Regions from separate parts of the Pseudoalteromonas sp. PAST1 genome, predicted to be linked through region 2. Evidence: predicted binding sites of a transcription regulator. Region 2 holds the regulator's gene; the other holds the start of a gene.
What was found. Region 2 encodes sigma-54, which starts transcription at its own class of promoters, with help from an activator protein. Its sites were predicted from a motif close to GTTGGCACGNNNNTNGNNT; they were not measured.
Positions count from the first base shown of each region.

Region 1 (4,857 bases), on a different contig from region 2:
AAGCTTCTTGCTTGATAGTTTAGGTACAAAAGTATTCAGCGATTGTGTGAATATCTCTGAGCGCCCGCATTTATTAAAAGGTCTAGCGTCTTCGCCGTTTGATGCTGAAGGTTTAAAAACCGTAGATCGTGAAATTATTCAAGGTGGTGAGCTGCAAACTTACCTATTAGCAAGCTATGCAGCACGAAAACTGTCGATGGCACCAACGGGTCATGCTGGTGGTATTCATAACTGGCTAGTTGAACAAACCCATGCCGATTTAAAAGCGCTATTAAAAACCATGGGCACAGGCTTATTAGTAACTGAACTTATGGGCCAAGGTGTGAACACTGTAACGGGTGATTACTCACGTGGTGCAGCAGGTTTTTGGGTTGAGAATGGCGAAATCCAATACCCAGTCAGTGAAATCACGATTGCTGGTAACTTAAAAGATATGTTTAAAGCCGTTGTGGGCTTAGGTGGCGACATCGAGCGTCGTGGTGGTATTCAAACTGGCTCTGTATTGATTGAACAAATGCAGGTTGCTGGTAGCTGATTCATCAATAACTACTCAATTTTTGAAGCCTCACGTTTGTGGGGCTTTTTTATTTGAAAAAACGCTTTACCTAAACTTAACTTGAGGTTTTATCTTGGTGGCAGTTTAAAAATAAAAAGGAAAACTACAATGTATTTAGAGCACGTAAACCTTGTTGTTAGTAATGTTGATGCCATGCTGCACTTTTATAAAGCCGCATTCCCGCACTGGCGTGTGCGTAGCCAAGGCGATAGCAAATGGTCGGGCAAACCGCGCAAGTGGCTGCACTTTGGTGATGATTACCAATATCTCGCACTGAGTGATAACGGTGAAGCAGAAAACCGTGATTTAGCCGGCCACCAAGTAGGACTTGCTCATTTTGCCTATGTGACAAACGATATTAATGCCATAGTTGAACGCCTGGTTTCGGCTGGTTATGAAGTTGATAAACACGGCCCAGAAAACCCTTACCGTAAAAATGTATATTTCATCGACCCTGCAGGTTTTGAAGTTGAGTTTGTAGAGTATTTTAGTGATATCCCGAGTGAGAGGAATAATGACTTGTGAGGGAGCTGTCAGCTTTCAGCTGTCAGTTTTGAGCCGAGCGGTGTTGTTTGTAGGTCAGGCATTGATTGATTGATTGATGGAATGGCGTTGTATGTACGACGCGCCAAGCAAGCGTGACGCCTACGGTGTAGGGTCGCTTTAACGCCGAACAGCTTTACTTTATTCACGGCTAAAGCCGTTCCCACGTTTGATGTAGGCGTGAAATTTATTTCGCGCGCATTCTTGTAGGTCGTGCTTTAGCGCGTCATTGATGAAACGTATGTAATATCTTGTCGCCATAAATGACGACTTACATTGCATAACCGCACCTCACAACTTTACTGCATCTTATTCATCTCTTTCCAACTGGCTTTTAGGCTGTTGGCGAAGCTGATGAACTTTTCTTTCATGGTACGTTTAACTGAAATCTCGACAGAGCCTAGCCATACATTACCTTCAATAGTGATGGTTGGGCCTTGGCCTTTGTTTAAGGCAACTGATTTATTCTCTACACTACCAATCACGCTAAATAATTTAGATACCACATTAACATGTTCTGGCACGTAGATTTCATCGTTACCTAAAGTACAGTTCACGTAAATGGTGACATGCTGATGTTGGAAAATCGCTTCGCTAAAGTCGAGTTCAATTGAACCTAAGCAGTTTGTGAGGTGAATTTCTTTTGGTACTACCCATTGGCCGCTGCGCTCATTTGAACCCAAAATACTACGAAGCTGCAGGCTTTCGTTGTCGCTGCTGTGGCTGTAGTGAGGTTTAAATTGCGCATGCTTTTGCGATTTGTAGTCAATATCCGCTTTCAGATCTAAATCAGCAACAAGCTCAACCAGTACTTCGTTGCTGGTGGCTTCCATTGCCTGATCTAGGCGGCGTTCAAATGCTTCGGCTGAAATAACAGCATGACTGTAGTTATAAATGAGTTGATCAATGACTTCTTCTCTTACTTGATCGATTGGGCGGTCTTCAAGTTTAACGGCCATGGTAGTTCCCTGTTGTGATTTTAAAGGTGATTCTTTAGTTATTAATTACAAAGCAAAGCTTAGGCCAGATTTTATTTCTTTATAAATCATGAGGTTGTCTTTTTAGACGAATAAGCAATTTCGTTAAATTAACCACAGATTAATAAAATCAGCAACTAAATGGTTATTTTTGCAACATTGTGAACATCTTACCGAGCAGCTTGTAAATCTTTACCGAAATGAATATAAATCACCGCTGAATAGGTGTTTAACCTACTGAAATTTAAAGAATAAATAGTTGGCATCATAGTCGCATTACTTAAACTGTCTTTAATCAAAAGGAGAAAGATTATGAACACTTTTAACAAATCTATGATTGCGGCTTTAGTAATTGGTGCAACTAGCATGTCAGCTCAGGCAAGCAGCTGGGAAAATGAAAGTAAAGATGCTTGGATTGATGGTAAGGCGGAAACTGTGCTTCTTATGAACACAAACCTTAACAACTTTGACATCAACACTGATGTAACGAATGGCAAGGTTGTACTTACAGGTAAAGTTGATAGCGAATTAGATAAAGAGCTTGCTGAAGAGTTAGTTCTTAGCCTAGACGGTGTTAGCTCTGTTGATAACAAACTAACGGTTGTTAAAAACATTAAAGCTAAGCACATGAAATCAGACAAAGCTGATTCTGCAGAAAGCGACTTAACCGATGCAAAAATCAGTACTGTAATCACCACACGTTATTTATTTAACTCAGAAGTAGGTGGTACAGATATCGATGTTGATACCGACAACGGTGTAGTAACACTAAAAGGTACTGTTGAGTCTGATGCAGAAAAGCAATTAGCGGTAAGCATTGCTGAAAACGCTGAAGATGTTCGCAAAGTAATCGATGAATTAACGATTGTTGCTGAATAATAGCAAGCCCTATATAGCCCAGCTTTGGCTGGGCTTATCTTTTTCAAGGAGTGAGTCATGGATTTAATACGTATTATTTTATCGGTTTTAATTCCACCTCTCGGCGTATTTTTACAGGTAGGTTTAGGTGCGCAGTTCTGGATTAATATTCTTTTAACTCTATTAGGGTATATTCCAGGTTTGATTCATGCTGTGTATATCATCGCTAAGCGATAATCACCGCATTAATCTACAAGGATGGGTAATGGAGCACAGCAAGGAAGGGCTGTAGGAGTAACGGACGATAAAGCGCAAGGAGTTTACAGTATGGATAATGTAACTAAGCACAAAGGACAACAAGGAAGTAACAAGGCGTTATGGAGTAGCGCACAATGGCAACGCTTTATGGATAAGGTGAATGGAGATGACAGCAAGGATTAAGCTTAGGCTTGGAGCCCAAACGGATGAAGCTAGCGTAAGGAGGAGACTATATGGAACAAGTACAAACGCAATCAAAACAAGGATTGACCAATAATGGAGTTGCTTTATGGAACAAGCAACAGTGGCACGAATTTATGGAACACGCGAAAGCGGTTGCGCCACGATTAACAGGGAAGGCTGACGATAAAAACCCGATGTCATCTTCAGGTGACATCGGGTTTTTAACTACTTCAGCAATTTATCTTTATAACTTAAATTGATTTACTGTCTTATTTAGAGACTCTGCTAACTCATTCAAATCACGTGCTTCATCCGCCAATTCATGGGCATGATCCGCAGTGCTATTCACTAAGTGATTAATCGCTGCCAAGCTATTGTTAATATCTTCTGCAACCACAGTTTGCTGCTCTGTCGAAGTCGCAATTTGATGACTTTGATCTTGTACATTTGTCACAGATTGCGCGATATCTTGCAATGCTTGCAATACAATTTGTGTTTGCTCAACTGAGCCTTCAGCACGCTCTTGACCTTGTTGCATCATGGTCGATGCTTGTTGGGCAATTTGCTGTAAACGGCTGATCATGTTGCGAATATCATCTGTTGACTCTTGCGTTCTGCTTGCTAGTGAACGAACTTCATCAGCAACAACTGCGAAACCTCGGCCTTGCTCGCCAGCACGGGCTGCTTCTATCGCCGCGTTAAGTGCCAGTAAGTTGGTTTGCTCAGCGATTGAGTTGATAACATCAACCACCGCGCCGATATTGCCACTTTCTTGCTCAAGACCCGCAACGACTTTAGACGCTTCACCAATGTGACTTGCAAGAGCGGTCATGACTGACTGAGCTTGAGTTGAGCGCTTGGTGCCATCTGCGGTAATGGTTTGCACTTCTTCAGCTGCATTATTGGTATGTTGCGCGTTACGTGAAATTTCGAGAACAGTTGAGGCCATTTCGGTTACTGCCGCACTTACGCTATCAACTTGTTGCTTTTCTTGCTGAATTTCATCATTGGTTTTTTGCGATACGGTTTTCAATTGGGCTGCGGCTTGGCTTAATTGCTCAGCTTGAGCTGCAGTATTTAGCATCATTGCACGTAATTTATCGATGAAAGTATTCATGTGATGAGCAAGCTGTCCTACTTCATCCTGACTCTTAATTTCGATTTTTTGTGTTAAATCGCCATCACCTGATGCGATATCACGCATGATGTAAGTGAGTTTAGTCAGCGGCTTGGTGATCATTTGCGTGGCCCAGAAGATCATCGCAATAATAATCGCAAGAATGATGATCACGGATGTTGTGGTTGTCATCACCGCATCATTTACTGGCTCATCAATCATACTGGTCGGAATTAAAATACCCACATACCAATCAAGGTAAGGGCTTTCTAATTCAAGGCGATTGTATACAACGTAATATTGCTCGCCTTTGAATGTGACAAAGCTGCTACCCTCTTTTTGGCTTTTCATCGCGCGGTTTAATT
Region 1 covers NZ_JAKGBH010000030.1:43,028-47,884, forward strand. Annotated here, with positions in the region: gene pmbA (metalloprotease PmbA) at 1-535, shown strand, start outside; gene L1272_RS15070 (VOC family protein) at 665-1,081, shown strand; gene L1272_RS15075 (hypothetical protein) at 1,090-1,248, opposite strand; gene L1272_RS15080 (LiaF domain-containing protein) at 1,399-2,058, opposite strand; gene L1272_RS15085 (BON domain-containing protein) at 2,389-2,955, shown strand; gene L1272_RS15090 (YqaE/Pmp3 family membrane protein) at 3,013-3,171, shown strand; gene L1272_RS15095 (hypothetical protein) at 3,193-3,375, shown strand; gene L1272_RS15100 (hypothetical protein) at 3,426-3,635, shown strand; gene L1272_RS15105 (methyl-accepting chemotaxis protein) at 3,620-4,857, opposite strand, start outside.
Region 1: a site for sigma-54 is predicted at 2,335-2,353, ahead of L1272_RS15085 (BON domain-containing protein). Genes of this name have one in related genera too.

Region 2 (4,857 bases):
AAGCGCGCCTAAAAAGCAGTTATGCTTATCAACTACATATAAGTCATCGGTACCCTCTGGTAGCTCACCTCGTAAGCGTAAATAGCGCAGTACAACATCGAGAGTAACGTCAGGACGAATGGTTACCGTATCGCTGTTCATCAGGGCACCGGCTGAGCGCTCTTGATAAGAAAGCGCTTGAGTTGCCCTTTCTCTATCTTGCGAGTCCATCGCGCTAACAACGTCTTGATATACGGTATCAGGAAGACTACGTAAAACCTCACCTAAGTCATCGTCGTCCATATCTTCTGTAGCAGCAGCAATGTGCTCAGGCTCCATCTGGGCAATAATGCCAAGACGTACATCTTCAGAGAGTTCCTCTAGAACATCACCACGGACATCTGGGTCAACCAGCTGCCAAAGCATACGACGAATTTTATGGGGAGAAGACTCAAGTAAAAGGGCTGTATCACAAGGTGCCGTTTTGGCTAACATGCCGCGCACTTGAACAAATTGACCACTATTGAGTGACTTGGTCACTTGTTTGAGTTGTTGTAGTGGGTAATCTTGTTCAAAGGCTTCTGGCATTGGCGTCCTTACAACTGAAAAAAGTTTAAATAGGCTATGCAAATACAGCATAGTTGCTTTGTAGTGTATTTGCAGAGATATCGTCGCACTGCGATAAATTTATTAAGAGTTTTGTAATTTAGAAAAGCGAGCGATATAAAAGTAGGATATTTAAAGGGAATTTTAAATATCCGAAGTAAGTTTACCGTAAACCTTGAAGTCTTAGCAAATGCTATTCTTGCTCGTGAAAGCGTTGCGCAATTAATTCGCCGATTGCCGTTAATGCAGCGTCAGCGTCAGGACCTTCGCATACAACACGAACCTCTTTTCCTTGACTACTTTCAAGGAGCATTAACGCTAACACGCTGTCGCCTTCAGCTTCTTTCTCATCTTGAAAAAGTGTAATTTTGGCATCAAATTGCAGTGCTAGTTGCGCTAAAACAGTCGCAGCGCGAGCATGTAAGCCAAGTTTGTTTTGAATTAAAAAGGTATCTTCAGCGTGCATTGTTGGTGCCTAGTTAGATATCTTGTTCGCGGTGGCGAATTTTTACATTAGCATGAGTTTTAGAAAAGCTTTCACCAATTGTTTGCGCTAAGTAAACAGAACGGTGTTGGCCTCCTGTACAACCAATTGCAATGGTTAGGTAACTGCGGTTATTGCGCTCTAGATGTGGCAACCAAGTCTGTACAAAGGTTTGAATCTGCCAAGTGAACTTTTGCACTATGCTGTGGCTAGCTAAATAATCCCTGACAGGCTGATCGAGACCGGTTAGTGGCTTCAAATCAGGTTCCCAGTGTGGGTTCGGTAAAAAGCGTGCATCAAAAACGTAGTCAGCTTCTTTTGGAATGCCATGCTTAAAACCAAACGACATAAACGTAATAATCAGTTTTTTATCTTTCTTACCTAAAATCTTTTCACGAATTGATTCTGCTAACTGATGAACACTCAAATCAGTGGTATCAATCATAAAGTCAGCGCGGGTGATCAGCACATCAAGCAGGATTTTTTCTTGTTTAATGGCAAGATCAAGCGGTAAAGAATCAATCGATAATGGATGCAAACGGCGAGTTTCAGAAAAACGCTTAATTAGGGTTTGATCATCACTATCTAGGTAGAATAGTGTTGGGTTTGCAAAACCTGGCAGGTACTCAAGAATATCATTAAACTCTTGCTGCTCTTTCGGTAAGTTACGTACGTCGATACTGACGGCAATTTTGTCATAATTATCAGAAACACTTCGCACGAGCGAAGGCAGTAGGTTGACAGGAATATTATCAACACAGTAGTAGCCTAAGTCTTCAAGAACTCGTAAAGCGACCGATTTCCCCGAGCCTGAGCGACCGCTGATAATTATTAATTCCATTTATGCCTCTGATGCAATTACTTGAAATAGTTGCTGATCGCTTGTAGCACTTCGCAACTGTTTACAAAAATCTTTATCTTTAAGTCTATCAGCAATTGTTGACAAGGTCTTCAAGTGCAACTGGCAATCGCCCTCTGGTACGATGAGTGCCACAAAAATATCAACGGGACGATTGTCTATCGCATCAAAATTGATGGGAGATTCACTGACAATAATAAATGCATGAGGTTCATCAGCACCACTCATTCGACCGTGGGGAATAGCTATTCCTCGGCCGATACCTGTACTACCTAACTTTTCCCTGTTCAGAAAAGCATCTAGGATATCTTGTTGAGATAAATGAGGAAACTGCTGGTGAGCTAACTCGCTAATATACTCAAGAATTCTTTTTTTGCTATTAAAAAGGACCGCAGCTTTGCTGCAGTCCTGATTAGTAAGTGAACTAAGTTTCATAATTTAATGTCGAGCTAATTTCTCTTTATGCTTAATGACTTGGCGATCAAGTTTATCGATCAATGAGTCAATTGCTGCGTACATATCTTGATGTTCTGTAGAAGCGAACAACTCGCCTCCGTTTACATGTAAAGTTGCTTCTGCTTTTTGGCTTAATTTTTCTACATCTAAAATGACATGAACATTATTAATATGATCAAAATGCCTTTCTAGTTTTGCGAACTTAGTGTTTACATAGTCTCTTAATGAATCAGTGACTTCTACGTGACGACCAGTTAAATTTAGTTGCATAAGCATTTTCCTTCTATGTAAAACGTCTAAATCAGACTTTTACGCTGATTAGACGGAGGTATTGCTAGAGACTCACGATATTTTGCAATTGTACGTCTAGCTACTTTAATTCCTTGCTCAGCCAATATATCTGCAATTTTGCTATCACTCAATGGTTTAACCGAGTTTTCTGCAGCAACTAACTTCTTGATTAAAGCGCGAATTGCTGTAGAAGAACACTCACCACCATTTTCGGTGCTGACATGGCTTGAGAAGAAATATTTCAACTCAAAAATTCCCCTTGGGGTATGCATATATTTTTGTGTTGTAACCCGAGAAATCGTCGATTCATGCATTTCGACCATTTCAGCGACATCGTTTAGCACCATTGGCTTCATTGCTTCTGGGCCATGTTCAAAGAAAGCTTGCTGTTGTTGCACGATACAGTTGGTCACTTTTAGTAAAGTATCGTTACGGCTTTCTAAGCTCTTAATAAACCACTTTGCTTCTTGTAAGTGAGAACGAATAAATTGGCTGTCGCTACTTGATTTAACAGAGCGAGACATCGCTGCATATTGGCTATTCACTCTAATTTTTGGCATACAATCTGGGTTTAACTCGACTACCCAGCGGCCTTTCACTTTTTTCACTGATACATCGGGTATGACGTACTCAGATTCTTCGCGTACTATGCTATCCGCAGGCTTAGGATTTAAGCTGTGAATGAGCGTCATCACTTCTTTAAGCTCGTTTTCTTTAAGCTTAGTCTTTTTCATTAAAGTGCGATAGTCGCGACTTGCTAATAATTCGATATGCTCAGATAAAACCATTTTAGTTTCAGCTAAATATGGCGTATTGGCATCGAATTGACGAAGTTGTATACACAGGCACTCTTGTAAACTTCGGGCGCCGATACCAACTGGATCGAATAACTGTATTCTTTTTAAGACAGCTTCAACTTCATCGAGTTCGATTTCTTCTTCATCATTATTTTGATTAAAGCTTTCGACAATATCTTCGCAGCTAACCGTTAAAATACCTGAGTCATCGATAGCTTCAACGATGGCAACGGCAATCGCTTCATCGGTAGGACTAAATGGTGTGAGCTGTAGTTGCCACATTAAATATTCTTGCAGTGTTTCTGTTGAAGCACCTTGGTAAATAGACTCGTCTTCAGGCATTGGCCCAGACGATGTTGATGGGGCGGCACTCATGTACTCATCCCACGTAACATCCATAGCTAAGTCATCGCTAACCGTATCCTTACTCAGAGCATCACTGCTTTCTTGCTCGAATTCGCTAGGTGCTTCGTCGGCAGACGCGCTGACTTGTACATCGTCAGACTCCGCTTTTTGCTCATTCTTACCGATGCTTTCTTCGTTGTAATCCGCTTCTTCCACTTCAAGCAGAGGATTACTATCAAGCGCTTCTTGAATTTCTTGCTGGAGATCCAATGTACTGAGCTGCAACAAGCGAATGGCTTGTTGCAGTTGTGGAGTCATTGTAAGTTGCTGGCCCATGCGCAGCTGTAATGATTGCCTCATGTATCCCTAACAATCCTTTTTAAGTTATCGGTAACGGTGAGGACACTGTTATCGATTTATTGTCATTGTATAAGTCTAGCAGATGCTCTAGTCGGTGGCGTAATGGTTACAGCCTGAATTGCTCGCCTAGATAAACATCACGTACAGTTTGGTCAGCTAATACGTGCTCAGGTGTGCCTGATGCAATTAGCTCCCCATGAGAAACAATGTAGGCTTTTTCACAAACATCAAGGGTTTCTCGAACATTATGGTCAGTAATAAGTACACCAATACCACGATTTTTTAGGTGCTCAATAATTTTCTTTATATCTAACACTGAAATAGGATCAACACCAGCAAAAGGCTCATCTAAAAGGATAAATTTAGGATTAGCGGCTAATGCACGTGCAATTTCAACGCGGCGTCGTTCACCACCTGACAGTGCCATACCTTGGCTATCGCGAATATGTTGAATGCTAAATTCATCTAATAAGTTGTTAAGCGTCTCTTCGCGCGTTGTTTTGTTAAGATCTTTGCGGGTCTCTAATATGGCCATCAAGTTTTGGTAAACTGTTAATTTTCGAAAAATAGACGACTCTTGTGGTAGATAACCAATACCTAAGCGCGCACGGCTGTGCATTGGCAAAAGCGTGATATCGTTATCATCGATGCTTATTTTTCCTTTGTCGCTTGGTACGAGG
Region 2 covers NZ_JAKGBH010000022.1:14,528-19,384, reverse strand. Annotated here, with positions in the region: gene mgtE (magnesium transporter) at 1-567, opposite strand, end outside; gene L1272_RS12230 (HPr family phosphocarrier protein) at 779-1,051, opposite strand; gene rapZ (RNase adapter RapZ) at 1,065-1,910, opposite strand; gene ptsN (PTS IIA-like nitrogen regulatory protein PtsN) at 1,911-2,363, opposite strand; gene hpf (ribosome hibernation promoting factor) at 2,367-2,654, opposite strand; gene L1272_RS12210 (RNA polymerase factor sigma-54) at 2,681-4,177, opposite strand; gene lptB (LPS export ABC transporter ATP-binding protein) at 4,284-4,857, opposite strand, start outside.